Regions from separate parts of the Streptomyces sp. NPDC029526 genome, predicted to be linked through region 1. Evidence: riboswitches for the same ligand, from Rfam matches in the RefSeq annotation. Region 1 holds a riboswitch; each other region holds the start of a gene.
The links. A riboswitch is a leader RNA that binds a small molecule or an ion and turns the genes downstream of it on or off. The one in region 1 is predicted to bind cobalamin.
Positions count from the first base shown of each region.

Region 2: another riboswitch for cobalamin. It lies ahead of AB0F01_RS31180 (ABC transporter substrate-binding protein); the one in region 1 lies ahead of AB0F01_RS16630 ((2Fe-2S)-binding protein).
Region 3: another riboswitch for cobalamin. It lies ahead of AB0F01_RS20145 (energy-coupling factor ABC transporter permease); the one in region 1 lies ahead of AB0F01_RS16630 ((2Fe-2S)-binding protein).
Region 4: another riboswitch for cobalamin. It lies ahead of AB0F01_RS25740 ((2Fe-2S) ferredoxin domain-containing protein); the one in region 1 lies ahead of AB0F01_RS16630 ((2Fe-2S)-binding protein).

Region 1 covers NZ_JBEZWE010000006.1:99,700-107,407, reverse strand. Annotated here, with positions in the region: gene AB0F01_RS16635 (tetratricopeptide repeat protein) at 62-880, opposite strand; gene AB0F01_RS16630 ((2Fe-2S)-binding protein) at 1,163-1,870, opposite strand; cobalamin riboswitch at 2,356-2,539, opposite strand; gene AB0F01_RS16625 (LacI family DNA-binding transcriptional regulator) at 2,720-3,742, opposite strand; gene AB0F01_RS16620 (extracellular solute-binding protein) at 3,882-5,183, shown strand; gene AB0F01_RS16615 (sugar ABC transporter permease) at 5,194-6,150, shown strand; gene AB0F01_RS16610 (carbohydrate ABC transporter permease) at 6,147-6,965, shown strand; gene AB0F01_RS16605 (glycoside hydrolase family 3 N-terminal domain-containing protein) at 6,962-7,708, shown strand, end outside.
Region 2 covers NZ_JBEZWE010000041.1:1,527-6,662, reverse strand. Annotated here, with positions in the region: partial or broken gene AB0F01_RS31190 (metal ABC transporter permease) at 447-1,100, opposite strand; gene AB0F01_RS31185 (ATP-binding cassette domain-containing protein) at 1,097-1,732, opposite strand; cobalamin riboswitch at 2,147-2,340, shown strand; gene AB0F01_RS31180 (ABC transporter substrate-binding protein) at 2,383-3,423, shown strand; gene AB0F01_RS31175 (iron chelate uptake ABC transporter family permease subunit) at 3,456-4,484, shown strand; gene AB0F01_RS31170 (ABC transporter ATP-binding protein) at 4,481-5,136, shown strand, end outside.
Region 3 covers NZ_JBEZWE010000009.1:43,607-51,314, forward strand. Annotated here, with positions in the region: gene AB0F01_RS20120 (DNA repair ATPase) at 1-638, shown strand, start outside; gene AB0F01_RS20125 (SGNH/GDSL hydrolase family protein) at 947-1,741, shown strand; gene AB0F01_RS20130 (ATP-binding cassette domain-containing protein) at 1,887-2,846, opposite strand; gene cbiQ (cobalt ECF transporter T component CbiQ) at 2,843-3,592, opposite strand; gene AB0F01_RS20140 (energy-coupling factor ABC transporter substrate-binding protein) at 3,599-4,012, opposite strand; gene AB0F01_RS20145 (energy-coupling factor ABC transporter permease) at 4,009-4,800, opposite strand; cobalamin riboswitch at 4,830-5,014, opposite strand; gene AB0F01_RS20150 (ABC transporter substrate-binding protein) at 5,197-6,786, shown strand; gene AB0F01_RS20155 (ABC transporter permease) at 6,807-7,708, shown strand, end outside.
Region 4 covers NZ_JBEZWE010000016.1:56,739-64,446, forward strand. Annotated here, with positions in the region: gene AB0F01_RS25720 (PP2C family protein-serine/threonine phosphatase) at 1-371, opposite strand, end outside; gene AB0F01_RS25725 (PHB depolymerase family esterase) at 675-2,210, opposite strand; gene AB0F01_RS25730 (CoA transferase subunit B) at 2,442-3,101, opposite strand; gene AB0F01_RS25735 (CoA transferase subunit A) at 3,103-3,885, opposite strand; gene AB0F01_RS25740 ((2Fe-2S) ferredoxin domain-containing protein) at 4,409-4,828, opposite strand; cobalamin riboswitch at 4,890-5,016, opposite strand; gene AB0F01_RS25745 (potassium/proton antiporter) at 5,993-7,522, shown strand.

The sequences.
Region 1 (7,708 bases):
GGGAGCGCGGGGCGGCGGAAGCCGGTTTCCCCACGCGCTCCCGCCGGCCGGCCGGCGGTCCTCACCCGCCGTCGATCCGCTCCAGCAGCGCCCGCGCCTCGACGGTGCGCCGGTGGTCCGGGCCGAAGGAGGACAGGCAGGCAGCGTGTGCCGCTGCGGCCCTCCGACGGGCGTCGTCGGCTCGGCCCATACCCAACAGGGCGTTGGCGACGACCAGTTCGACGGCGCCGGTGTCCGGGAGACGCTGATGCGCGGGCAGGGCCCGGTACAGCGTGTCGGCGGTCCGCGCCTCGGCGAGGGCGTCGTCGTGGCGGGCCTGACCGTTGAGACTGCGCGCCAGGCCGAGCCGCAGGACCAGGGCCTGCCGGTCACGTTCCCGGTGGGCGGCCAGGGCCTCGCGGGCGACCGCTTCGGCCTCCTGGTGGCGCCCCTGCGCGTTGAGGGCGAAGGCCAGCCCGTTGCGGGCCGCCGCGGCCAGGCGGGACATCTCCGGTCCCGTTCCCCGGTCCGCGGCCTCCGCGACCGCCGCGCACTCCGCCTCGCACTCGGCGTGCCGGCCGAGGGAGGTCATCTGCTGGGCGCGGTCCGAGCGCAACTTCAGGGTCAGCCAGTGGTCGGCGCCGAAAGTCCGCTGGAACGCGGTCAGCGCCTCGTCGTAGGTGGCGAGCGCGTCGGCGTGGTTGCCCTGTGCGCCCGCGGCCAGGGCGGCGATGTTCAGCGCCACGGCCGCGTACTCGTCGTCGCGCCCCCGGGCCACGGCGCGCGCCCCGGCCTCCGCCTCGGCGTAACGACCGGCCTCGTACAGGGCCTTGGCCTCGGCCACGGGCGTGCCCGTCATCTTCTCGTCGTCGCTTCGGCGGCGTGCGCGGAACCATCTCATGACGGGCGAGAATACGGGTGCGCTCGACGTCCTCTCCGGCGCGTGCCCCGACCGGGACCCGTCCTCGCTGCCGGGGCAGGCCCGGATCCGGCCATGCGCGGGGCCGGGGTCGGCCCTCGGGCGGTCACCACGGGTCCCCGGGGCGCGGGGGTGGAGGGGCCGCCAGTGGTCGGTGAAGACGGTGGTGATCAGGTCGAGGAGCGTGGCCTCGTCCGTCGGAAGGGCCCGGACGTGCTGGGGCCCGCCGGCGCTCGGTGGCGACGACGGTCACGTCCGTGGTGGTCATGCGGTGCGCTCCCTGGTGTTCAGGACGCAGTCGCCGCAGGTGCCCGCGCCGGGGACGCGGTAGTAGAGGCAGCAGTTGTGGCGGTGGAAGGTGAGGGTGTGCGGGCGGCCGGTGTGCAGGGTTCCCGCGCCGGCGAGGGGTGGTCGGTCCAGCAGGGCGCGGACCAGGGGGAGGACGGGGTGGGGTGCGTCGGGTGCGCTGGCGGTTAGGACCCGTGCGGCGCCGACGAGGGCGGAGGCCGCGTTGCCGCGCAGGGTGTGCGGGGACACGCCGTGGACGCGCCGGACGGTGTCGGCCAGCGGGACCAGATTCTGCTCGACGACGGTGCGGTGCAGCGCCGTGTCCGTTCGCGCGGTGAGCATGTGCGGTGCGGGCAGCCACAGTTCGAGCGGCCCGGTGGGCGTCCGGCGCCACCACAGCCCCTCGGGGCCGAGGTCGGGGACGGCTCCGGTGAGCGCCGCCGAGGCGAGGGCCACCGACCAGAGCCGTGAGGCCGTGCCCAGGTGCAGGGTGGAGGCGGCCACGCGCGGCTCGTCGGTGCCGATCCGCCGGCCCACCAGCCCGACCGACGTGTCGAGCGGGCCGGCGTCGGTGTGCAGCTCGGCCATCGGGCGGAAGTCCGCCGTGTGCGCCCGCGGCCCGGCCGTCACCTCGAAGTAGGGGCCGACGGCGGACACGCGGTCCCATGTCGTGGCGTTCACCATGTGCGTACCGTTCTGGTCAGCTCGGGGAAGGACCGGGTGTGCAGGGTCCTCCCGGGGTGGCGCAGCCTCCGGTTGCCTTCCTCGTCCGCGGTGATCCCGGCCCGCTCGCCCGGTGCCGCCGGACGCGGAGTGAACTCCTGTCGGCCCGGAGCGGGTTCGAGCAGCGGGAGCAGCGCGGGCGGGGCGTCGACGGGAGGGCGGTGCGGGGTGCACTGCGCAGCCCGAAGCTGCCCGCGAGCGGGTCGGAGGCCGGCCGGTCCGTGCAGGGAACTGGGACCGGGGGAGGAGAAGAACACCGGTGCGGGGAGCGGTCGTTCGGTCCTCAGAGTCCGACGGATGCGACGTGTCCGACGGGCGGCCGGTACATCCGTGTCCAGGGGCCCGTCCGGCCGGTCCCGCCCGTCCGGGCTGCCGGGGGCGGGGGCATCTCACGAACGTGCGAGCACATAAGTGCCACGGTCCTCTCTCGGGGAGATCCGCCCCGGTTCGGCGAGGTACGACGGCGTGAGTCTCCTGACTCGGGATCCCTGCTCTCCCCGGCCTTCCCGCCCGGTCGGGCGGTGGCATCGGCGGGGTCGCTCCCCCTTCACAGTGGCGGTACCGTGCCGGATTCACACCGGCTTCCTCGTTCCGCCGTCGCTCGGTCGAACGGAAGCATGACAGACCCGTACCGGTCCCCGCCAGCCCGCGAACTGTGCCGCGAGCCACACGGCGGGGACGCGCCGGAGCATGCCGGGACGTGCCGGGTCCGCCCCGACCCCGCTGTCCCGGTGGTGAGTTGGCGGCCGTGGTCGGCGTTCACCCGGCCCGGTGGCGCGGTCCGGGCTCCGCCGCGCTACCGGGCCCCGGTCAGCCGCCGGGCCGCTCCGCCGTGCTCTGCCGGACCACCAGGTGCGTCGCGAGTTCTATGCGCTGGGCGGCCTTGCCGGTGTCGTCCGGGGTGAGCAGCATGCGGGTGGCCTCCTCGGCCATGTTCCGCAGGGGCTGGTGGACTGTGGTGAGGGGCGGGCTGGACCACTGGGCCAGGGGGACGTCGTCGTAGCCGACCACCGACAGGTCCTCCGGGACGCGCAGGCCCTTCAGCCGGGCGGCCTCCAGGACGCCCAACGCCTGCAGGTCGCTGCCGGCGAAGATCGCCGTGGGCCGGCCGGGGCCCTCCAGGAGGGACAGGGCGTGCTCGAAGCCGCTCTGGACGTGGAAGTCGCCGAACCGGGTCAGGCGGGGGTCGGGTTCCAGGCCGGCCATGGCCATCGCCGAGCGGAAGCCGTCGAGGCGGGCGAGGGAGCACAGCATGTCCTCGGGGCCGGTGACGATGGCGACGCGTTCGTGCCCGAGGTCGGTGAGGTGGCGGGTGGCGGCGAGCCCGCCGGCCCAGTTGGCGGAGCCGACCGAGGGCACGTCGGGATCGGGGTCGCCGGCCGGGTCGATGACGACGAACGGGATGTCGGCGGCCCTCAGGCGGCGCTTGACGCTCTCGGGGAGCAGGGAGAAGACCAGGACGACGCCCAGCGGCCTGCGGCGCAGTACACCGTCGAGCCAGTCCGGCGCGGGGGCGTGCCGGGTGCCGCTCTCGGTGAGCACCACGGTCGCCCGGTTCTGCCGGGCGACGCCGTCGACCCCTCGGATGAGTTCCATCGCCCAGACGCTCTCCAACTCGTGGAAGACGAGTTCGATCAGCGGGGAACGGGGCGGGGAGGGGGCACGCCGACGGTAGCCGCGGTCCTTCAGGAGGCGCTCGACCCGGTCCCGGGTCGTCCGGGAGACATCCGAACGACCGTTGAGGACCTTCGAAACTGTCGGCATCGAGACGCCGGCCTCTTTCGCGACCGCCGCCAGCGTGACCCTGCCGCTCACCTCGTCGTCATCGTGCATGGCCGCCAATATAGGCCACGGCTGCGTCCATAACGGTTGGATGAACAGGTGCACGACCGTTGACCGGGCATCAGCGCTGTCCTACTGTCCCACCGCATGGACTTTCGGCGAAGACGCCGAAACTTTCGAAAGGCAGACGATGAAGACACGCGCGCGCTTGCCCCGAATGGTCGCCTGCGGGGCGACGCTCGCTCTCGCCCTGGGTCTGACGGCCTGCGGCGGTGGCGGCGGTGCCTCGGCGGACGACGACACGATCCATGTCCTGGTCTACGGTGACGCCACCAACAAGGTCGAGAAGCGGTTCGTCGACGAGTTCAACAAGACGTCCGACGTCAAGGTGGTCCTGGACACCATCCCCGGTGCCGACTACCAGAAGAAGCTGCAGACCATCCTGAGCACTCCGCAGGCCCCCGACATCTTCTTCAACTGGGGAGGCGGCAGCATCCGGCCGTTCGTCAAGGCGGACCTGCTGATGCCGCTGGACGACCTGATCAAGGAGAACCCGGACCTGCAGAACAAGTTCCTGCCCGCCGTCTTCGAGAACGCCGTCGTCGACGGCAAGCCGTACGGCATCCCGATGCGCGGCACCCAGCCGGTCCTGCTCTTCCACAACAAGGATGTCCTCGACAAGGCCGGCGTGAAGCCGCCGAAGACCTGGGACGAACTCCTCGACGCCGTAGGAAAGCTGAAGGAGGAGGGCGTCACGCCGATCGCGCTGGGCGCCGGTGACATCTGGACGACCCAGATGTGGTTCCAGTACCTCTTCGACCGCGTCGCCGGCCCCGAACTGCTGCAGAAGGCCCTCGGTGGCGACCCGAGCGCCTGGGAGAGCCCCGACGCCAAGAAGGCCCTCGGCATGATCCGGGAGCTCGTGGACGCGGGCGCCTTCGGCAAGAACTACGACTCCGTCAAGTACACCAACGGCGGCTCGGTCCAGCTGGTGGCCTCCGGCAAGGCGGGCTTCGAGCTGATGGGCTCCTGGTACTACTCCCAGCAGCTCACCGACCACCCGGACTTCGCCGAGAAGGGCCTCGGCTACTCCGTCTTCCCGTCCGTCGAGGGCGGCAAGGGCGACCCGAAGAACGTCGCCGGCAACACCAACAACTACTACTCGGTGACGAAGAAGACCAAGCACCCCGAGGCCGTCGCGGAGTTCCTGGAACTCATGTACTCCGACGACTTCGTCAAGGCGCAGCTGGAGATCGGCAACCTGCCGACCACCACCAACACCTCCCAGTTCATCGACGACTCCGAGAACGCCGACTACACCCGCTTCCAGTACGACCTCGTCAGCGACACCCCCTCGTTCCAGCTCTCCTGGGACCAGGCGTACCCGCAGAAGGCCAGCTCGGCGCTGTACCAGGCCATCCAGCAGTTCTTCAACGGACAGCTCGACGCGGACGGCTTCATCAAGGCCATGCAGGCCCTCCCCACCGAGTGACGAACGGCTCATGACCACCAAGACACTGAGCGCCCCGCCCGCCGCCGGACCCCGCAAGGGGACCCGGCGGCGGCCGGCCGCATCCTCCACGGCGGGAGTGGGCCGCCCCGGCTTCGGCTGGGCCGTGCCCGCCGCCGTCTTCTTCATCCTCTTCGCGATCACGCCGCTGGTCATGGTGGCGGTGCTGTCCCTGATGGCCTGGGACGGACTCGGCTCGCCCGAGTTCGTCGGCTTCGATAACTGGTCGAAGCTGTGGGACGACCCGGTGATGTTCCAGAGCATCTGGCTGACGCTGCTGCTGACCGCGCTCGGCGTGGTCATCCAGACGCCGCTGAGCATCGTGCTCGGCGTCTGGGCCGCGGGACACCAGCGCAACCGCGCGGTGCTGTCGGTGATCTACTTCATCCCGCTGCTGCTGTCCGCCACCGCCGTCTCCGTGCTGTGGCGGGCGCTCCTCGACCCGAACTTCGGCATCCCCGCCGAGGCGACCTGGCTGTTCGGCGACGGCAACCTGTTCGGTGAACAGGCCACCGCCCTCGGGGTGCTGGCCTTCGTCAGCACCTGGCAGTTCACGCCGTTCCACACGCTGATCTACCAGGGCGCGGCCCGCGCCGTCCCGCAGGTGCTCTACCAGGCCGCGGAGATCGACGGAGCCGGCCGCTACCGGCAGTTCTTCCACATCACCCTGCCGCAGCTGCGCAACTCGATGATCACCTCGATGATCCTGATGATCGTCGGCGGCCTGACCACCTTCGAGACCGTCCTCATCCTGACCCAGGGCGGCCCCGGCACCGACACCACCATCAGCGCCTACTACATGTACGACAAGGCATTCAAGAGCTTCGACTACGGCACCGGCTCCGCCATCGCCCTGACCCTGGTCGTCGCCGCGACCGTCATCTCGCTGATCGTCGTCCGGGTCTCCGGCTACGACAAGATGCGCAGCACCATGGAGGGTGTGTCATGAGGCGCCGCCCGAACTACCTGGCCGGCGCGGGCTCCCTCCTCTGGCTGTTCGTCATCGGGCTGCCGCTGTACGTCATGTTCGCGGCGACCGTGCGCACCCGCCAGGACTACGCCGAGAACGGCCCCGTCTCCCTCCCGGACAGCTTCACCCTGGACAACTACACCGGGGCGTTCAACGCCGGGTTCGGCCAGTACTTCCTCAACACCCTGGTCGTCACCGGAGCGGTCATCGGCATCGTGCTGCTGCTCGTCCCGCCGCTGGCCTACGCCATCGTGCGGAGCCGGGGCCGGACCACGACGGCGGTCTTCCGGCTGTTCCTGCTCGGCCTGGCCATCCCGGCGCAGGCCGTCATCGTGCCGATGTTCTACCTGATCAGCCAGGCCGGGCTGTACGACAACCTGCTCGGCGTCATCCTGCCCACGGCCGCGTTCTGCCTGCCGATGTCGGCCCTCATCCTCAGCGGCGCGATGCGCGACATCTCCTCGGAGCTGTACGAGGCCATGGCCATGGACGGCGCCTCCCCGCGACGCATGTTCTTCCAGCTCGTGCTGCCGCTGTCCCGCGGCGGACTGTCCACCATCGTGGTCTTCTCCGCCCTCCAGGCGTGGAACGGCTTCCTGTTCCCCCTCGTCCTGACCCAGTCCGACTCCAGCAAGGTGATCACCCTGGGTCTGTACAACTTCCAGACCGAGCACGGCATCGACATCCCCGGTCTGCTGGGCGCCGTGGTGCTGTCCATGGTTCCCATCCTTCTCGTCTACCTGTTCGCCCGTCGCGCCCTGGTCCAGGGCCTGATGGGCGTCGGAGGAAAGTGACCGCCAACGTGGCCGTAGAGACCACCTCCCAAGTCCCCCTCTGGAACGACCCCGCCCGCCCGGTGTCCGAGCGGGTCGACGCCCTCGTCGAGGCGATGACCCTGCGCGAGAAGATCGCCCAGCTGTACGGCGTGTGGGTCGGCGCGTCCGACCAGGGCGGCGAAGTCGCCCCCCACCAGCACGACATGGAGGAGGCCGTCGACCTCGACGCCCTCCTGCCCGCCGGCCTCGGCCAGCTGACCCGCCCCTTCGGCACCGTCCCCGTCGACCCCGCCCTCGGCGCCCTCTCCCTGGCCCGCACCCAGTCCCGCATCGCGGCCACCAACCGCTTCGGCATCCCCGCCCTCGCCCACGACGAGTGCCTGGCCGGCTTCGCCGCCTGGGGCGCCACCGCCTACCCGGTGCCGCTGTCCTGGGGCGCCACCTTCGACCCCGACGCGGTCCGCCGGATGGCCGCCGCCATCGGCCGGGACATGCGCTCCGTCGGCGTCCACCAGGGCCTGGCACCCGTGCTGGACGTCGTCCGCGACGCCCGCTGGGGCCGGGTGGAGGAGACCATCGGGGAGGACCCCTACCTCGTCGGCACCGTCGGCACCGCCTACGTCCAGGGCCTGGAGTCCGCCGGGATCGTCGCCACGCTCAAGCACTTCGTCGGCTACTCCGCCTCCCGCGCCGGACGCAACCTCGCCCCCGCCCCCCTCGGCTCCCGCGAACGCGCCGACGTGCTGCTGCCGCCCTTCGAG
Region 2 (5,136 bases), on a different contig from region 1:
GGTCCCATCATACCTCTGACCTGCGTAAATGCCCAAATACTAGATCTTGGACTTGAACATGGTGCGCAGCACTTTAGACTCCTAGAAGACGGCTCCCTGCCAGCTTTCTGCAGGTCAAGGGCGTCGTTCACTGTACATCGGCATGCCTTCGGCTCGAAGACCTCCAGGAAAATCGTGCGTTGCTGTGACCAGACTTCCCGCCTGCGCATTTCAGCGCCAGCCAGGCTGCCGCGAAGCCACCGACCAGGCGCACGCGCGAGAAATCGTACGGAACTGATGCTGAGTGGATGCTGACTTACCTGACGTCTCATCAAGCATGTCGAGAGTCGACGGCATTGGGCCGGCTCGGGGGTAATTCGATGCCGGCTCGCAGGCGAGTGCGAGAGCGGGACGGGAGAGCCGACCAGCACGCTCCTTTACCACCCTTTCCCCTCTTCGCCATGAGCAAGGCGCGGCAGGGAGCGGGCCGGAAGAAGCGTCAGCGCGTCGACGAGGAGGGCGCCGGTGAGTTTGATGGCCCCGGCGACGGACACCGCGACCAGGACCAGCAGCACGAGGGTGAGCCGGTCGACCCGCACGCCCGAGGACAGGGCGAGTTCACGGTCGTAGAGGAGGAGCGCGATGTCTCTGCGACGCCACCAGAAAAGAGCCGGTACGACGACGGCCAGCACGACGAGCAGCCACAGGTCGGCGGTACCGACCGAGAGGATGGACCCCCAGAGCAGGGAGAAGGCGCCCGCCGCGTTGACGCCGGAGACGGCCAGCACGAGCAGGGCGGCAGCGATCGCCAGACTCATCAGCAGACCCATGGCACCTGACAGACCGTCCGGGGTACGGGCCAGCGGAGCGACTCCGGCGCCGGCGAGCGCGCAGGCCACCAGCGCACACAGCATGGGATCGAGCCCGGTCAGCAGAGCAACGGCGATGCCCAGGAGTGCGACATGCATCATCGCGAACCGCACCGGCATGATGTCGAGGCCGACGATGACGACACCGATCACCGGCAGTCCGACCGCGGCCACCAGCAGGGCGACACCCGCCCGTTGAACGGGCACGAGCTGCAGGAGCTGACCGACGTCGGCCGCGGCCAGGACGCTCACCGGACCTCCCGCAGACGTCCCGCGGCCATCTCCAGCACCCGGTCGCAGCGCTCGGCCAGAGCCCGGTCGTGGGTGACGACCACGACGGTCACCGGCAAGGAGAGCAGGACGTCGGCCGCCTCCTCCTGACCGGAGAAGTCGAGGGCGGCGGTGGGCTCGTCGGCGAGCAGGACGCCCGCCCCGGCCGCCACACAGCCGACCGCCCGCGCCAGGTACATACGCTGAAGCTGACCACCGGACAGAGTGTGCAACGGCCGGTCGGCGAGATGCCCGACCCCGAGCTTGTCGGCCGCCTCCGCCGCCTCGGCACGCGCACCGCCGCTGGCCAGCAACTCGCTTGCCAGCAAGGGAAAACGTCCGGTCGCCGGCTTCTGCGGGATCCACGCGCACGCCCGTCGCCGCCACGCCCACTCGGCAGCACTCCCGGTGTCCCGGCCACCCACCAGGATCCGGCCCGCGACATGCCGGTGCAGCCCCAGAACAGCACGCAGCAACGTGGTCTTGCCCGACCCGTTGGTACCGGTCAGCGCCACCCGTTGCCCGCGCACGACGTCGGGATCGACGTCGCGCACGGCCTCGACCCGGCCGTGCCGGCACACGACGCCCGACATCCGGACATCCAGCCCTTCCATGCCACCTCCCTGCCTCCTCACAGCAGTCGGACGGGAGAGGCGGACGGTTCCCGGGCGGGGCGAAGGATCCGCGACGGCAGCGGACTTGGCTTCCCGGACGGGCCGCGGCGCGTTCGGCCCGCGATGGCGGGGCTCGGGAATTGCGGCGCCATGGGCGCCGGACGGTGCTGGTCGAGAAGACGATCACGAGCAGGACGTCATACAACCGCTGCGGTCGGGGGTTCGGCAGACCTGGCCCGCGCCGCAGTGGCCTTTGTCCCCTTCGGCCGACGCCTGGGGACTCGCATGGCCGAACCAGCGCCGGAGAAGCCACTGGGAGCGGCGGCCACCTGGAGGGGGCGCGCCTCGGCCCGGCGGGCACCGCCGACGGGCAGGTCGGACCACATGGGTAAGGCTGTGGTAACTTCCGGACGCCAGTCGAACTCGTGGGCGTGTCCGTACACGTGCACGGGTCAGGGAATCCGGTGAGAGTCCGGAACTGACGCGCAGCGGTGAGGGTGACGGGCGGGGCAGCAGAGCCACTGGACGACGGTCACGGCCGGGTCCGGGAAGGCGTCCCGCCGGGGTGATCCCGAGTCCGAAGACCTGCTGGCGACCGATCGTCCGCACGGACCCCGCGTATGGGTCCCGACGCCTAGGAAGCCGCAACCGTGCACTTGTCACGTCCCGCCTGTTGTTCCGTCCTGCTCCTGACCGGGGCACTGCTGCTCACCGCGTGCGGTTCCGGCTCCGACTCCGGCTCGTCCCCGAAGTCCGGCGGCTCGGATGCAGGAGCCGTCACGTTCGACAACTGTGGGCAGAAGGTGACGGTCGAGGCTCCGCCGAAGAGAGCCGTGTCCCTGAACCAGGGCACCACCGAGATCCTGCTCTCCCTCGGCCTCGCCGACCGCGTGGTGGGAACCGCCACCTGGACCGACCCGGTCATGAAGGGACTGGAGAAGGCCAACGCCAAGGTGCCCCGGCTCGCCGACAACCAGCCGTCGTTCGAACGAGTCCTGGACACCGAACCGGACTTCGTCGCCTCCTCCTTCACCTCCACCCTGAGCAAGGGCGGGGTGGCCTCCCGCGAGAAGTTCGAGGAGCTCGGCGTACCGACGTACCTGTCACCCGCCGACTGCGAGGGCAAGGACAACAGCGGCGACGGCGACGGCTCACGGACCAAGCCCCTGACCATGGAGACGGTCTACCGCGAAGTACGGGAACTGGCCCGGGTCTTCGGCGTGGACGAGCGGGGCGAGAAGCTCGTCGCCCGGCTGAAGAGCCGGGTGACGAAGGCCACGGCGGGGATCCGCGCCGAGGACACCACCGTCCTGTACTGGTTCGCGAACCAGGAGTCCCCCTACATGGCGGGCTGCTGCGGCGCGCCCGGCATCATCACCCACGCGCTCGGCGCGCAGAACGTCTTCGACGACAGCACGCAGGAGTGGCCCCAGATCAACTGGGAGACCGTCGCCGACCGCGATCCCGACGTGCTCGTCATCGGCGACCTCACGCGCAAGTCGCAGACCGCCGAGTCGGCCGCGAAGAAGATCGCGTTCCTGCAGTCGAACCCGGCGACGAAGAACATGAAGGCGGTGAAGGAGAAGCGGTACGTCCTGCTCAGCGGGCAGGCCATGAACCCGACGATCCGTACCGTCGAGGGCGTGGAGAAGGTCGCCGCGGCGCTGCGCGAGTACGGGCTCGCCGGATGAGAACCGCCCTGCGGTCCTCCCCGGTCCGCCCCATGCGGGGTGCCGTCCGGTTGGTGCGCGTCGTCGCCGGCCTGGGCGCCGGGCTGGCGGTGCTCACCGCGTCCGTCGCCGTGGCCATCACCATCGGTCCGGCGGACATCGCGGTGGGCGACGTGTGGTCGGTGATCGCCTCCCACCTGGGCTGGGGTTCGACGGATCTCACGCCGATCCGCGAGGGCATCGTGTGGAACCTGCGGCTGCCTCGCACCCTGCTCGCCGCGGTGTGCGGGGCCGGACTCGCCGTGTGCGGCGCGGTGATGCAGTCCCTGCTGCGCAACCCCCTCGCCGATCCCTTCGTCCTGGGCGTCTCCTCCGGTGCGTCGACCGGCGCCGTCGCCGTGATCGTCCTCGGCGCCGGCGGCGGCGTCCTGACCGTCTCCGGCGGCGCCTTCGTGGGCGCCCTGAGCTCGTTCGCTCTGGTGCTGCTCCTCAGCCACACCCTCGGCGGGACGACCGACCGGGTGGTCCTGTCCGGGGTGGCCGCGATGCAGTTGTTCTCCGCCCTGACCTCGTTCGTCGTGACGACGGCGGCCGACGCGGAGACCACCCGGGGCGTGCTGTTCTGGATGCTCGGCTCGCTCAGCGGGGCCGGCTGGACCGAAGTGGGGCTCTGCGCGGCCGTCCTGGCGCTCGCCCTCGTGCTGTGCCTCGGCTACGCACGCACCCTGGACGCCTTCGCCTTCGGCCAGAACGCCGCGGCCACGCTCGGGGTGTCCGTCGCCCGGACCCGGTTGGTGCTGCTGTGCGTGACCGCGCTGCTGACCGCCGCGCTGGTCAGCTCGGCGGGGGCGATCGGCTTCGTCGGCCTGGTCCTGCCGCACGCCGCCCGCGCCCTCGTCGGCCCGGGGCACGCCAGGCTGCTGCCGGTCACCGCGCTCGCCGGGGCGGTGTTCCTGGTCTGGGCCGACACCCTGGCCCGTACCGTCCTCGACCCCCAGGAGGTGCCGGTGGGCGTGGTCACCTCACTCGTCGGTGTTCCGGCGTTCGTCCTGGTCCTGTACCGCACGAGGAGGATGCGATGACGACCGGCACCGAGCGGCGGGACGACGGTACCCGGCCGCCCGGCCGTGGACAGGCACCCGCCGGGCCGCACACCCTCGCTGCCGACCGCGTGAGCCGCACCCTCGACGGGCGGCTGATCGTCGACGGTGTGAGCCTCACCCCCCGGCCCGGCTCCGTGACCGGGGTGCTCGGCCCCAACGGCTCCGGCAAGTCGACGCTGCTGCGGCTGCTGTCCGGCGTCCTCGCCCCCGCCTCCGGCATCGTCACCCTCGACGGGCGTCCCCTCGGCGCCTGGGGCCGCCGCGCCGTCGCCAGGCGCGTTGCCGTCGTCGAGCAGCACTCCGACACCCTCGTCGAGCTGACCGTTCTCGACGTCGTACGCCTCGGCCGCATCCCGCACCGACGCGCTTGGACCCCCGCCACCGCGGCCGACGAGGAAGCCGTGCGCAGCGCCCTTGAGCGCACCGGCCTCACCGGCCGCGCGGACCAGCCCTGGCACACGCTCTCCGGCGGCGAGCGCCAGCGCGTGCAGATCGCCCGCGCCCTGGCCCAGGAACCGCGCGAGTTGCTCCTGGACGAACCCACCAACCACCTCGACATCCAGCACCAGCTCGACTTGTTGAAGCTGATCGTCGAACTCCCCGTCACCAGCGTCGTCGCCCTGCACGACCT
Region 3 (7,708 bases), on a different contig from region 1:
CCCTGCTGCTCCGGCTGGCCGCGGACGACCCCACGGCCCGTCCCGACCGGCTCGCGCACCCCTACGCGCCCACCGAACTCGACCGCGTCCTGGCCGTGCTGCGCCACCTGCTCACCGCCCGCCGCACCGTCCTCGCCGTCAACGCCGTCTACATCGCCTCCGCCGCGCAGTCCGACGACGCCCGCACGGAACCGCCGTTCCGGCTCCAGGGCTCCTACCGCAACATGAACAAGATCGCCCAGCGCATCCAGCCGGTCATGAACGAGGCCGAACTCGCGGCCGTGGTCCACGACCACTACACGGCCGAGGCGCAGACCCTCACCACCGGCGCCGAGGCGAACCTGCTCAAGCTGGCCGAACTGTGCGGCACGCTCACCCCGTCGCAGGCGGACCGCTGGGCCGAGGTGAAGGCCGCCCACGTCCGCACCAGCACCCTGGGCGGCCCGGACGACGACGCGCTCACCCGCGCCATCGCCGCCCTGGCGGTGCTGGGGGAGCGGATCGCCGCCGTCGAGACCGCCATCACCCGGGCTGCCGACCCGCGCCGCCTCCTCGCCGGCCCGCCGACGCACCCCGCGCCGCCGGCGCCCCCGTTCACCGCGCCCCCCAACGGGGCCGGACGGGCGGAGGTGGGCTGAGCGGGGCGAGGGGAGCGAGGGGACGTCGGCCACCGTCCCGGCCGGGGGGCGGGACGGTGGCCGGCCGGCGGTTTCCCCGGTGCGCGGCGCCGGGGGTAACCGCACCGCTCCAAGTCCCGTCGGACCTTCACGACAAGACCCCACGTCAGAGGTTTATCCACGCGCGTAGTTGATGTGAGCACCTCAGTATTCGGGGCATTCCGGATGACTTCCAGCGCGACGGTTACCGCGCGGTATCCCGGCCTGCTACAACCGTGCTTGCTCCCTCAACTACCGGTGCAAGTAACGCGTGTGAAGGGTGGATACACGTGTCAGTGCGTTCCCTCGCGGCTTCTCTGGCGACCCTCCTGCTGGGTGCCGCCACCGTCCTCGGCCTGGCGCAACCCGCCTCGGCGGCCGGACAGCACTACGTCGCCCTCGGCGACTCCTACTCCTCCGGCGTCGGCGCCGGCAGCTACACCTCCGAAAGCGGTGACTGCAAGCGGAGCACCAAGGCGTACCCGCAGCTGTGGGCGAACGCCAACTCCCCGGCCTCCTTCCGCTTCGTCGCCTGTTCGGGTGCGACGACCTCCAGCGTCTCCAGCGGGCAACTGGGTGCGCTGACCTCCTCCACCACCCTCGTCAGCGTCTCGGCGGGCGGCAACGACATCGGCTTCGCGGACGTCATGCAGGCCTGCGTGCTGCAGAGCGAGGCCACCTGTGTCAGCCGCGTCAACACCGCCGTCGGCCAGATGCAGAACTCCCTGCCCGGCAAGCTGGACTCGCTCTACAACGGCATCCGCGCCCGCTCCCCGCAGGCGCACATCGTGGTCCTCGGCTACCCCCGCTTCTACAAGCTGTCCGGCACCTGCATCGCCGGCCTCACCGAGACCGAGCGCGGCGCCATCAACAACGCGGCCGACGTCCTGAACGGCGTCATCGCCAAGCGGGCCGCCAACGCCGGGTTCACCTACTCCAGCGTGGTCGACGAGTTCACCGGACACGAGCTCTGCTCCGGCGACGCCTGGCTGCACAGCGTGACCCTGCCGGTCACCAACTCCTACCACCCGAAGGCCGTCGGCCAGTCCAGCGGCTACCTGCCCGCCTTCCGCTCGGCGCTCTAGACCTCGCGCCGTCCGCAGGACGCCCGTCGGCGGGCGCCCGCCCGTAGGCCGTCCCCCGGAAGGCCGCCGAGGGCCCGCCGCCGAAGTCCCTTCTCCGAGGGCCCGTTCCCCCCACCGCGCACCACCGGGGGAACGGGCCCTCGGCTCACCGTCCCGGGGCCCCCGGCCCCCGGCGGCCTCCGGCCGCATCCGGACCACTCGGCGCGTCTGGCGCATCCGGCGTGTCCGGCGCCCCGCGCACCCCACGGATCGCCTCCTCGTCCGCCACGCCCCCGTCGGCGGCGAGGGCGAGAAGCTCCTCCGCCGTCCGCGGCCCCGCGGACGCGTCGCCCAGCAGGCCCCGGGTCCGCAGGACATGGCCGGCCGCCACGCCCCACGGCAGCCGCAGACCGGCCGCGGCGAGCAGGTCCGTACGGGCCAGCAGGCCGGCGACCGGGCCGGTGCGCACCCCCGACGGCGTGAGCAGCGCCGCGTCGTCGGCCCAGCGCAGCGCCAGGTCCACGTCGTGGGTGGCCATCACCACCGTGGTGCCGCCCGCGCGCAGCCCGTCGAGCGTGGTGAGCAGGCGTTCCTGCCCGTCGGGGTCCAGGCCGGCCGTGGGCTCGTCGAGGATCAGCACCCGGGGCCGCATGGCCACCGCCCCCGCGATCGCCGCCCGTTTGCGCTGCCCGTAGGAGAGCAGGTGGGTCGGCCGGTCGGCCAGGGCGGTGATGTCCAGCGCGGCCAGCGCCTCGGTGACCCGGTGCCGCACCTCGGCGTCGGGCAGCCCGAGGTTCAGCGGCCCGAACGACACGTCCTGGCCGACGGACGCGGCGAACAACTGGTCGTCGGGGTCCTGCACCACCAGCTGCACCGCCGTCCGCAGCCGCGTCAGCCCGGCCCGGTCGTACCGCACCGGCTGCCCATGGACCGTCAACTCCCCGGTGTGCGGGCGCAGTCCGCCGCTGAGCAGACGCATCAGGGTGGTCTTGCCACTGCCGTTGCGCCCCAGCAGGGCCAGCGCACGCCCCTCGCGGACCGCGAAGTCCAGGCCGCTGAGCACGGCCGGACCGTCCTCGTAGGCGAAGGACGCGCCCCGCAGGGCCACCAGTTCGCACTCGCTCACGACAACGGCCCTTCCAGGACGAGTGCCAGGGCCGCGAGGGTCGCCAGTAGGGCCAGGCTCGCGGTCGTGAAGGGCACCGAGACGCGCACCTCGGGCACCAGTACCCGCAGGGTGCCGTCGTAGCCGCGCCCGGCCAGCCCGGCCTGGAGGCGCGCCGCCCGGTCGAAGGAGCGCACGAAGGCGGTGGCGCCGAGCCCGCCCAGCGAGCGCCAGGTCGCGGCCCGGGTGGTGTGCCCGAGCCGGGCGGCCTGCGCCTCACGGACCCGGCGGACGGCGTCGAGCAGCAGGAAGCTCATGCGGTACGTCACCAGCGCCACGTCGACGAGCGGCGCCGGCACCCCGGCCCGGACCAGGCGGGGCAGCAGGTCGGACATCGGGGTGGTGAACGCGAACAGCAGCACGCCGAGGGAGGCGGCGGAGGTCCGCAGCAGCACCTCCGCGGCCCGCTGCGGGCCGTGGGCCGCGGGGGAGAGGAACCCTCCGGGACCGCCCACCTGCACCAGGAGCGGGAGCGCCCCGGTGACGCAGAAGGCCAGCGGCACCCGGTAGGCGCGCCACAGCCGGCGGCCGGGCACCCGGGCCGGGCCCAGCAGCAGGGCGACGGCGGTCACCAGCACCAGGGCCGCGCCCGGCCAGGGCGGCAGCGAGACCGCGAGCACGGTGAGCCCGAGCCCCAGTACCGCCTTGTCCACGGGATGGCGGCGGCGCCAGTGACTGCTGTGCGCCGCCGCGTCGATCGGGAGCACCCGGGATCAGACCCGCCGCTCGCCGGCGTCGTCCCCGGGGCCGGGGACCGCGTCCGCCCGCGCGCCCGGACCGGCTGCCGTGACCCCCGCGTCCGCCCCTGTGGCAGTGGAGGCCGACGCCCGCTCCTCGCCCTGCCGGCGGCCCCGCCGCAACCCGAAGTAGTACGCGAGGACGCCCGCGCCGATCGCCGCCTGGAGGGCGAACAGGGCCGACTCGACCTCTCCGGACGGGGGTTCGTACAGCGGCGAGAACCACGGTTCGTAGTCCGGGGCGATCTCGGTGATCGCCGTCTCCGCCTCGGCGTCCGCACCGGCGAAGGGCTCCTCCTTGTGGTCGCCGAGCCCGAACACCAGCGGGATCACCGCGAGCACGACGACGGCGAGCAGCAGCAGCGTGTTGATCCTGGCGTTCCGGCTCATCGGGTCACCGCCCCGGAGGTCGTACCGGAGGCGCCGGGAGCACCAGAAGCGCCAGAAGCGCCCGAAGTGCCGGACGCGCCGGACGGGTGGGACGGGTCCGCGGCGTCCGCCGTCCCGCGCCCGGCCCGCGTCACCAGCACGCCGAGCCGGGTCAGCTCGCCCCGGCTGGAGCGCACCAGCAGGCGCATCACCAGCACGGTGAGCAGTCCCTCGCTGACCGCCAGCGGGATCTGGGTGACGGCGAAGACGGCGCCGAACGTGCCGAGCGCGCCGGCGAAGCCGCTGCCCGGGTCGGGGAAGGCGAGCGCCAGCTGCACGCTGGTCACGCAGTACGTCGACAGGTCGGCGGTGAACGCGGCGGCGAACACCGCGCCCATCAGCGGCACGTCCGCGCGGCGCAGCAGCCGGTAGACGCCGTACCCGGCCCACGGTCCGACGACCGCCATCGAGAAGACGTTGGCGCCGAGCGTGGTCAGGCCGCCGTGGGCGAGCAGCAGCGCCTGGAACAGCAGGGTGATGGTGCCCAGGACCGCCATGACCGGCGGCCGGAACAGGATGGCGCCGAGTCCCGTCCCCGTGGGGTGGGAGCAACTGCCGGTCACCGACGGCAGTTTCAGCGCGGACAGCACGAACGTGAACGCTCCGGAGGCGCCCAGGAGCAGGGTGCTCTCGGGATGGTTCCTGACCTCACGGACGAGCGACCGGGCTCCGTGGACGACGAACGGCGCCGACGCGGCACCCCAGGCGACCGCGTGCGCCGGTGGCAGAAAACCCTCGGCTATGTGCATGGCTCAGCAGACCCTCTCCAGCACCTCGTGGATGGTTGACGCGCCTTGGCCGGTCTCCTGGCTGACGGGTACCACCGCCCGTGCTCCGCCTTCCCGGGTCCCGAAGGACCCAGTGGCCGCCCGTGGGGGCAGGAGCAGGACTTCCCGATCACAGTGGCGAGGGCCGCACCGGTGTCGCACCGGATTTCCCGTCACCAAGGCGTGGCGACAGTAGTGCCCGTTCCCGTCCGGTGACAAGCGGTCACAGGGGGCGCACGCACGGCGCCCGGGCTGCACGGACGCCGCGCGCCCCGGAGTGAGGGGGTGCGCGGGGACTGGGGGGAGCCGGTATCGGGTAGCCCCTTGCTGCAACTAATATGCAACAACGATGATCGGTCAACTGGAGTGTGAGGTTCGATGACGACCCGACGCGTACGGAGCGCCGCCGTCGCCGCGGTGATGGCGGGCACGGTCGCCGCCTGCTCGGCACCGGGCAGCGGCGGTGCGGACGGCGGTGCAGCCGCCGACGCCGTGGTGATCGGGGTCCCCTCCGAGCCGGACACCCTGAACCCGCTGCTCGGCTACGGCAAGGACGGCAACTCCAAGATCTTCGACGGGCTGCTGGCCCGCGACGCGGAGATGAACCTCCGGCCCGCCCTCGCCAAGGACCTCCCCGAGGTCGCCGACGACGGCCGCACCTACACCTTCACCCTCCGCGACGACGTGAAGTTCAGCGACGGCGAGCCGCTGACCAGCGAGGACGTCGTCTACACCTACCGCACGGTGCTCGACGACAAGACCAACAACACCGCGAAGAGCGAACTGGACGCCATCAAGGAGGTCCGGGCCGACGGCGACCACAAGGTCGTCTTCACCCTCGACTACCCCTACGCGGCCTTCGCCTCCCGCACCGTGCTGCCCATCGTCCCCGAGCACGTGGCCGGAAAGCAGGACCCCAACACCGGCTCCTTCAACACCCGGCCGATCGGCACCGGACCGTACGTCCTCACCGACTGGCGCAAGGGCGAGAAGCTTACCTTCAAGGCCAACCCGGACTACTGGGGCGGCGCCCCCAAGGTGAAGAAGCTCACCATGGCGGTCATCGCCGACGACGACGTCCGCGCCACCCGGCTGCGCTCCGGCGACCTCGACGGCGCCACCCTGCCGCCCAACCTCGCCGCCACCTTCGAGAAGGACGACGACCGCAGGACGTACCGGGCCACCTCCTACGACTTCCGCGCGGTCACCCTCCCCACCGAGCACCCCGTCACCCGCGACACCGCCATCCGCCGGGCCCTGGACCTCTCCGTCGACCGCAAGGCCATGGTCGACAAGATCCTCGACGGCGCCGGCCGGCCCGCCTACGGCCCCCTCCCCGTCGACGACTCCTGGTTCGCCGAGGACGTCGAGCGCCCCCGCGACCTCGACCGCGCCAAGAAGATCCTCGACGACGCCGGCTGGAAGCCCGGCAAGGACGGCATCCGCGCCAAGGACGGCCGCCGCGCCGCGTTCACCCTCTACTACCCCTCCGGCGACAAGGTCCGCCAGGACCACGCCCTCGCCTACGCCTCCGACGCCAAGCAGGCCGGCATCGACGTCACCGTCGAGAGCGGGACCTGGGAGGTCATCGAGCCCCGCATGAAGCGGGACGCCGTCCTCGCCGGCTTCGGCAGCGTCGGCGACCCCGACTTCGGCCTGTACACCCTCCTGCACTCCTCCCTGGCAGGCGACGGCTTCAACAACATGGCCCGCTACGACGACCCGGCCGTGGACAAGGCCCTCGACGCGGGCCGCCGCACCCGCGTCCAGGCCGAGCGCGAGGCCGCCTACGACGACCTCCAGCGCGCCCTCGTGAAGAACCCCGGCTACACCTTCCTCACCCACATCGACCACCTCTACGTCCTCGACGACGACTGGGACGGCCTGACCACCCAGACCGAACCGCACGAGCACGGCTTCGCCAGCGGCCCCTGGTGGAACGTCGAGGACTGGAAGCCGAAGAAGTGAGCACCCTGCCCTGGGCGGCGATGGGACGGCTCGTGGCACGGCGGGCCCTGTTCGCCGTGCCCGTGCTCCTCGTCGTCACCTTCGGCGCGTTCGCCCTCGCCGCCGCCTCCCCCTTCGACCCCGTGAAGGCGTACGCGGGCACCGCCGCCCTCGGCGCCGACCAGGAGACCCTGGACCGGCTGCGCGAGAACCTGGGCGTCGACCGCCCCCTCACCGCCCGCTGGTGGGACTGGCTGACCTCCGCCGTCACCGGCGACCTCGGCCAGTCCACCGTGATGCGCCAGCCGGTCGCCGAGGTCATCGGCGAACGGCTGCTGTGGTCGACGCTGTTGTGCGCCGTCGCCTTCGTGGTCGCCGTCCTGCTCGGCACCCTGCTCGGCGTGCTGGCCGCCCGCCGCCCCGGCTCGCTCGTCGACCGGGCGATCACCTCCGTGTCGTACTCCCTGGAGGCCGCCCCGGTCTTCTGGATCGCCCTGCTCGCCATCTGGCTGTTCGCCCTGAAACTGGACGTCCTGCCGGCCGGCGGCCTCACCGACACCGGCAGCGACCACGTCACCGCCGGACAGCTCGCCACCCACCTCGTGCTGCCCGCCGGCGTCCTCGCCGTCTCCCAGCTGCCCTGGTTCACGCTCTACGTCCGCCAAGGCGTCGGCGACGCCCTCGCCGAGGACCCCGTGCGCGGCGCCCGCGCCCGCGGCCTCGCCGAACGCACCGTCCTGCTCGGCCACGCCCTGCGCTCCGGCCTGCTGCCCGTCCTCACCCTGATCGGCTCCCGCGTCCCCGAACTCATCACCGGCGCCCTGCTGGTGGAGACCGTCTTCAGCTGGCCCGGCATCGCCGCCGCCACCGTCGAGGCCGCCACCGCCGTCGACTTCCCGCTGCTGGCCGCGCTGACCACCCTCGCCACCGCCGCCGTCCTCGC
Region 4 (7,708 bases), on a different contig from region 1:
GCTCTGTCCGCGTACGGGACCACCATCTCCAGGACTCCGACGCAGTCGCCCCGGTTGGTCACCGGCGCGACCAGCCGCCATTGTTCGGCGTCGATGCGCTGGTGATGCAGGCGTTGCGAGCGCAGCACCTCGTCGTACACGCTTCCGGTCAGCCGCAGCCGCTCGGACGCACCCCGCGCCTGATCGGCGGTGCCGGCCCGAGGCAGGCGTACGGCCTCCAGCCCGAGCATGTCGACGAGCCAGAACGACACCTGGGTCGCCGAGAAGCGCTTCTCCAGGTTCTGTGCCACCACGTCCACGGACTCCACCGGCGCGGCGTCCTCCGCCGCCCACAGCACCTCGTCCAGGCCCAAGTCCTCATCACGTGCCACTGGCACCTCCCAGTCCCTCTCCCTTTCACCGGATGCCCAGGAGTCGGGGGCCGGATGCGTCGGGCGGGTGGGCCTGTCCTGTCCTCCTGTCCTGCCCTGCCGCCCGTGCTGCGCGCGGGGCGGGGGCGGGTGCGGGACGGACGAGCACGGCCGGCCGCCCGTCGGCGAGCGCTGCCGTGGCCGACGGGCGGTGTCGGGCGGGCCGAGCGGGGCGGACGGGCGTGGCGCGCACCCCGTGGACCGTGGAGTGGGTCACGGCCCACGGGGTGTCGCACCGGCCGTGCGGCCGTGACGGGTGGTGGATCAGGAACAGTTGCCGTCCGCGACGCTGAAGTGGCCGGCGGGTGACTCCTTCAGGGTGTGGGTCACGAAGATGTTGTACAGGCCCATGTTCTCCTGGGAGCCCTTGGCGTAGGTGTATCCGCCGGAGGTCGTGGCGCGGCCCGCCTGGACGTGGGCGTAGTTGGTGGCCGTCCAGCAGGTCGCCGTCGCTCCGGTGGTCCGCGCGGTGAGGAGGGTGGAGCGGTCTCCCGCCCTGCCGTCGGCGTCGCGGGCGGCGACGGAGTAGGTGTGGGAGGAGCCGGGGGCGAGGCCGGTGTCGGTGTGGGACGGGGTGTCCACCGTGGTGACCGGCGCGCCGTCGCGGTACACGGTGTAGCCGGTTGCGCTGTCGACCGCGTTCCAGGTCAGTCCGATGCTCGTGTCGGTGACGCCGGTCGTCGCCAGGCCGGTCGGGGCGGGCAGCCGCTCGGGGTCGGGGTCCGAGCCGTCCAGCCCGAAGAACCGGGCGATCCAGTGGCTGGAGCAGATCGACTTCTCGAAGTTGACGGTGCCGGTGCTGCCGCACTGCTCCGGCCCCGTGCCCGGATCGACCGGGGTGGCGTGGCCCATGCCCGGGACCCGGTTGACCTCGACGGCCACCGTTCCGTCCGCCGCCACGTACTCGTCGTGCCGCGTGTCGTCGGGGCCGATGACCGAGGTGCGGCTCGGCGTCTGCGGGAGGCCGTGGAGCGCCGTCCACTGGTCGCGGAGTTCCTCCGCGTTGCGCGGGACGACCGTGGTGTCCCGGTCACCGTGCCAGACGGCCACGCGCGGCCAGGGACCGGACCACGAGGGGTGGGCGTCACGCACCTTCTGGGCCCACTGCGCGGGAGTGCGGTCGACGCCGGGGTTCATGCAGGTGTAGGCCCCCATGACGTCGTCGGCGCAGCCGTGGGGCAGGCCCGCGACGACGGCGCCCGCGCGGAAGACGTCCGGATAGGTCGCGAGCATCACCGACGTCATGCCACCACCGGCGGACAGACCGGTGATGTAGGTGCGGTCGGGGTCGGCGCCGTAGGCGGAGACGGCGTGGGAGGCCATCTGCCGGATCGACGCGGCTTCGCCCTGTCCCCGGCGGTTGTCGCCGGGTTCGAAGAAGTTGAAGCACTTGCTGAGGTTGTTGGCACTGGTGGTCTCGGCGAACACCACCAGGAAGCCGTGCCGGTCGGCGATCTCGGGCAGGCCGGAGTTGTCGGCGTACAGCTGGGCGCTCTGGCTGCAGCCGTGCAGGGCGAACACGACCGGTGGGTCGGCCGGCAGGGAGTCGGGCCGGTAGACGTACATGTTCAGTCGGCCCGGGTTGCTGCCGAAGCCGGTGACCTGGGTCAGGCCGACGGCGGCCTGCGCGGTGGGCGCCGGGCCGGCCAGGGAGGCCGCGAGGGCCAGGGCGACGACGGCCACGAGACGGGACAGCAGTCCCCGCCACGTGCGGCGTGCCGCTCTCGGCGCCGGACCGGCGGGCGTCGCGGTGGGGACACGGAACGGCGGGGCGTCCGGGCCCCGGAAGGGTGTGCGCATGGCGGCTCCTCGGTACGGGGGACACCGGGCCGCTCCTGGGCGTGGGTCGGTGAGGAGCGGCCCGGTGTCGGCACCGTAGGGGTCGTTCAACGCGCAACGGTATGGGAGTGAGCCCCACAGCCGGGTGTCGCCGATGCTGACCCGGACGGGTTGTGCGGCCGTATGCCGTCTGCTAGAAGGCCTGTCGGATGGAAGGCCTGTCGGACGATCGTGCCGGGCAGGCCCTCGGAGTCAGACCCCGGCCGGTGTCCCGAGTCCGGCGGGGACGATCAGGTCGGCGCCGGTGGCGGCGCGCACCTCCTCGACCCCGACACCGGGGGCGAGTTCGGCCAGGACGAAGCCGTCCGGGGTGATGTCGACGACCGCCAGGTCGGTGATGACCCGCTGGACGACGCCGGTTCCGGTGAGGGGGAGGTCGCACGCGTCGACCAGCTTGGGGCTGCCATCCTTGGCGGTGTGCTCCATGAGCACGATGACGCGGCGCGCACCGTGCACCAGGTCCATGGCGCCGCCCATGCCCTTGACCATCTTCCCCGGGATCATCCAGTTCGCCAGGTCCCCGCGGGAGGACACCTGCATGGCGCCGAGCACCGCGGCGTCGATGTGTCCGCCGCGGATCATGCCGAAGGACAGCGCGGAGTCGAAGAAGGAGGCCCCCGGCAGGACCGTGACCGTCTCCTTGCCCGCGTTGATCAGGTCGGCGTCGAGTTCGTCCTCATGCGGGTAGGGACCGACGCCGAGGATGCCGTTCTCGGACTGCAGCACCACCTCCACACCGGGCGGCAGGTGGTTCGGGATGAGCGTCGGCAGGCCGATGCCGAGGTTCACGTACGTGCCGTCGGCCAGTTCACGGGCGGCCCGGGCCGCCATCTGCTCGCGGGTGAGCGCCATGTCAGGCACCGCCTTCCTGGCCGCTGCGCACGCAGCGCCGTTCGATCCGCCGGACGGCGGTGGGGTCGTCGGGCGAGACGCGGACCACCCGTTGGACGAAGATCCCCGGCAGGTGCACCGCGTCCGGGTCCAGTTCGCCCGGCTCCACCAGGTGCTCGACCTCGGCGATGGTGACGCGTCCCGCCATCGCGGCCAGCGGGTTGAAGTTACGGGCCGAGGAATGGAACACCAGGTTGCCGTGGCGGTCGGCGACACTCGCCCGCACCAGGGCGAAGTCGGTGGTGATGCCCTCCTCCAACAGGTACTCGCGGCCGTCGAAGACGCGCGTCTCCTTCGCCGGCGACGCGACCGCGACCGCGCCGTCCGGACCGTACCGCCAGGGCAGCCCGCCCTGCCCGACCTGCGTGCCGGCGCCGGCGGGCGTGTAGAACGCCGGGACACCCGCCCCGCCGGCCCGCAGGCGTTCCGCCAGTGTTCCCTGGGGGACCAGCTCCACTTCCAGTTCCCCGCTGAGGTACTGGCGGGCGAACTCCTTGTTCTCGCCCACGTAGGAGCTGGTCATGCGGGCGATCCTCCCGGCCCTCAGCAGCAGGCCGAGCCCCCAGTCGTCCACCCCGCAGTTGTTGGAGACGACCTTGAAGCCGCCCACGTCCCGCTCCAGCAGCGCGGCGAGCAGCGCGCTCGGTATGCCGCACAGTCCGAAGCCGCCCACCGCCAGCGACGCGCCCTGGTGGATGTCGGCCACGGCCTCGTCCGCGCTGTCGACCGCCTTGTCCAGCCCCATACGGTCCCTTTCCGTCAGGGGCGCGGTACGCCCCCCGAACAGCCGGGCGGCATGGGTCCGAAGACCCGCGCGCCGCGGCTCCGTCATCGATGGACGCGACTCTAGGGATGCTCGGAAGCCCACCGGTATGGGCGCCTACGACACCGTCCGCCGGGACGATATGTGGTCGCCTGCCAGGCGCGAAGGCGCTGTATGCCGCCGGGGCGGAGGGCTGGGGGCCGGCTCACCATGGGTGCCGACCCCACATCCGGTGCCGGTGAACCGACTTGGAGTGGTCCGACGACCTACAGGCATCCTGGGGCGGTCGGGGGACCTCCGGCCTCCGGGCGCCCGGTCCCCTTCGCTCGCGAACGGGCGTCCGCTCCTCCCCCGCCGTCCGGTGCGATGCCCCCCGGGCGCGCTCGCGGGCACGTTCCTGACGGGAGCCCGCCACGACGGGAGCCCGCCCTGGCGGCTGCGCGTCACGCGGCAGACCGTCTTGCCGACTGTGCGTCAGGCGGCAGACCGACCTGCCGGCTGTGCGTCACCGTCGACGGGGTGGCCCCGGGGTGCGGCGGCGCGGCGGCGTGAAGGTGTAGAGGTCCAGGATGTCCGGCAGCGGGGCGACCCCGGGGCCGCCGGCACGCACCCAGCCGGCGATGTCCTCGGTCGCGGCCGGGTCGTTGACCAGTCCCAGCCACACCGGGCGGCCTCCGGCGGCCCGTCCTGCGGAGGAGGGCTGTACGACGACGACGTTGGCCTGGTCGCACACGTCCAGGCAGGCGGACACCCGCACGGGGGCCACGGTACGCAGACGCGCGGTCTGGGCCGCGTGGTCCCCGCTCACCTTCACCGTGCCGCAGCAGCAGTCCCGGCACACCACGATCCGGCACGGAACCTCACCGGCCGGGCGCGGAGGCACCTGTTCCTGCCCCGGATCGTCGTCCTCCCTGCGAACGAGCATGCCGAACCACCCCTCCTCCGGGGAGATCCGCCCCGGTTTCCGTGCGAGGAGGCGACGACGTGAGTCTCCTGGCTCTCGGGTCGTAGCTGGTGTCCCCGCCTTCCCACCCGCCGTGGGGCAGTGGCCTGTTGGGGACGCGCTCACCGATCACAGTGGCGGGACCGCGCCGGATTCGCACCGGCTTCCTCGGACCGTCGTCGCCCTGTCACCGGTCATCATCGCACCCGTGTGCCCCGGCCCCCGAGTGCCCCGGTCAGCTCCGGTGGGTGGTGCACGCACCACTGCCCGGTCACCCGCCCGGTCACCCCTGTCGGCTCCTCCGACAGGCCCTGTCACCAGGGACACTGGTCTTCGGCGGCGGTCGCGGGCCGGCATTCCTCCACGTCACGCCGCTGTCGCAGCCGGTTATGCGTGTTCTAGGCTGCTTCGCCCCGGGTGTGATCGTTGTCCCACCGTGCGAGGAGATCAGATGACCGCCACCGCCGACCACGACGACCACCGCGACGGCCACCTCGACGGGCATGACGGCCACGACGGCCACGACTGCTCCGGCTGTCACGACGGCCGCGGCTGCTGCGCCGGCCACCACGGGGGCCGCGACGGACTCGACGGCCGCCGTGGCAGCCGGAGCCACCACGCCGGGCGGTCGACCCGTCACGTGCGGAGCGGCCTGCGCCGACGCGTCGCGGGGAACGTGCGCGTACGTGCGACACCGCGCCAGCGCGGCGGCGCCCCGCCATCGCCCGAGGTGCCCCGCTCGTACGGTGCCCGCCGATCATGTCCCGCCCCTCGGTCCCGCCGCATCCCGCGGTCGGCGTGCACGCCGCTCCCTCCGTACCCGACACGCGCGCTGCGCCCGGCGTGGCCGCCGTGGCCGACAAGCTCGCCGCATCCGCCCTACCCGACATGCCCGCCGCATCCGCCACGTCCGACGTGCCCTCCGCATCCGCCGCCGTTCGGGCCGTCGGCACGGTTCGGTCACCCCGGGCGCTTCAGGCGCTTCGCGCGCTTCGGGTGCTTCGGGCGCTCACCGCTGCGGGCCCGGACCCGGTGGGAGGACCAGGAGGGGTCACGGCCCCCGGGCGCGTGCGGCGAGGTGACGCGGCGCAGATGCCCCCGCCACGCCAACCGTTCCGTCGCGGGTGACTGCGCGAGGACCCCCGGATGACGCTGCCCGAGCTGTACCTCGCCCTCCTGATCGGCGGGGTCGTCCTGCTGGCCAGCATCGCCGCGGCCCACACGGCGCACCGCATCGGCCTGCCCAGCCTGCTGCTCTTCCTCGCGGTCGGCGTGATCGCCGGGGAGGACGGGATCGGCCTGGATTTCGACAACGCCCAGATGGCCCAGGCACTGGGGACCGCGGCCCTGGGACTGATCCTCATCGAGGGCGGTCTGAGCACCCGGTGGGAGGACGTCCGGCGTCAGTTGGCCCCCGCCGGCGTGCTCGCGACCGTCGGGGTGGGCATCTCGGTCGTCGTGACGGCGGCCGGCGCCCACTGGCTGCTCGGCATGGAGTGGCAGTTGGCGCTGCTGCTGGCGGCCATCGTCTCCTCCACCGACGCCGCCGCCGTGTTCGCCGTGCTGCGTTCCCTGCCCCTGCCGCAGAAGCTGACCGGGCTGGTGGAGTCCGAGTCCGGCTTCAACGACGCTCCGACCATCATCCTGGTCCTGGTCTTCTCCACCGTGGGAACCAACCCGTCCAGCCCCGGGCTCCTCGTCCTCAACCTGTTCTACCAGCTCGCCGTCGGCGGGCTGCTCGGCGTGCTGATCGGCCGGCTCGGCGCCGCCGCGTTGCGGCACATCGCCCTGCCCGCCACGGGGCTGTACCCCCTGGCCACGGTCGGCTTCGGGATCATCGCGTTCGCCGCGGCCGGCACGGTCGGCGCCAGCGGCATCATCGCCGCGTACCTGTCCGGCCTGGTGCTGGGCAACGCCCAGCTGCCGCACCGTGCCGCGACCCGTTCCTTCGCCGAGGGCACCGGCTGGCTGGCGCAGATCGGCCTGTTCGTCATGCTCGGCCTGCTGGTCGATCCCAGCGAACTGCCGTCGGCGATCGTCCCGGCGCTCGTCGTCGGTTCGGTGCTGCTGTTCGTCGCCCGCCCGATCTCCGTGGTGCTGTGCCTGCTGCCCTTCCCGATCCCCTGGCGGGAGCAGACGTTCATCTCCTGGGCGGGCCTGCGGGGCGCGGTGCCCATCGTGCTCACCACCTTCCCCATCGTGGCCGGGATCGACGGGGCTCGCGACGTGCTCAACATCGTGTTCCTCCTCGTCATCCTCTTCACCCTCATCCAGGGCCCCACCCTGCCCGCGGTGGCCCGGCGTCTGCGTCTGGTCCGCACGGGCGCGCTGCGCGAGATCCAGGTGGAGACCGCGCCCCTCGACGTCCTGGACGCCGACCTGCTCACCGTCGGCATCCCGGAGGGTTCCCGGCTGCACGGGGTCGCCGTCTTCGAGCTGAGGCTGCCGCCTCCGACCGTCGTCACCCTCATCGTGCGCGACGGCACGACCCTCGTCCCGGACCGGGAGACCGTGCTGCGGGAGGGCGACGAACTGCTGCTCATCACCACCCCGCACACCCGGGACGCCACGGAGCGCCGCCTGCGGGCCATCGGCCGGCGTGGCAAACTCGCCCGCTGGCTCGGCGAGCACGGGTCCCCCGATCCGGAAGACGACGCGCCGACGCGGACCGAATAGCGGCGCACGCCTCTCCCCCGCCCGGGCCGCGCTGCGCCTCGTTCCCTCGCCGCCGCCCGTATGGACGCCCAGGTGTGGGCAGGTCACCGGCGTGCGAACCAGCCTGGGTACGGGCCCCGAAGCGGCCCGGCCGTTCACCGTCGTGCCGGGAGAACGGTCAGCTCGCACCGACCGAGAAGCCTGGTG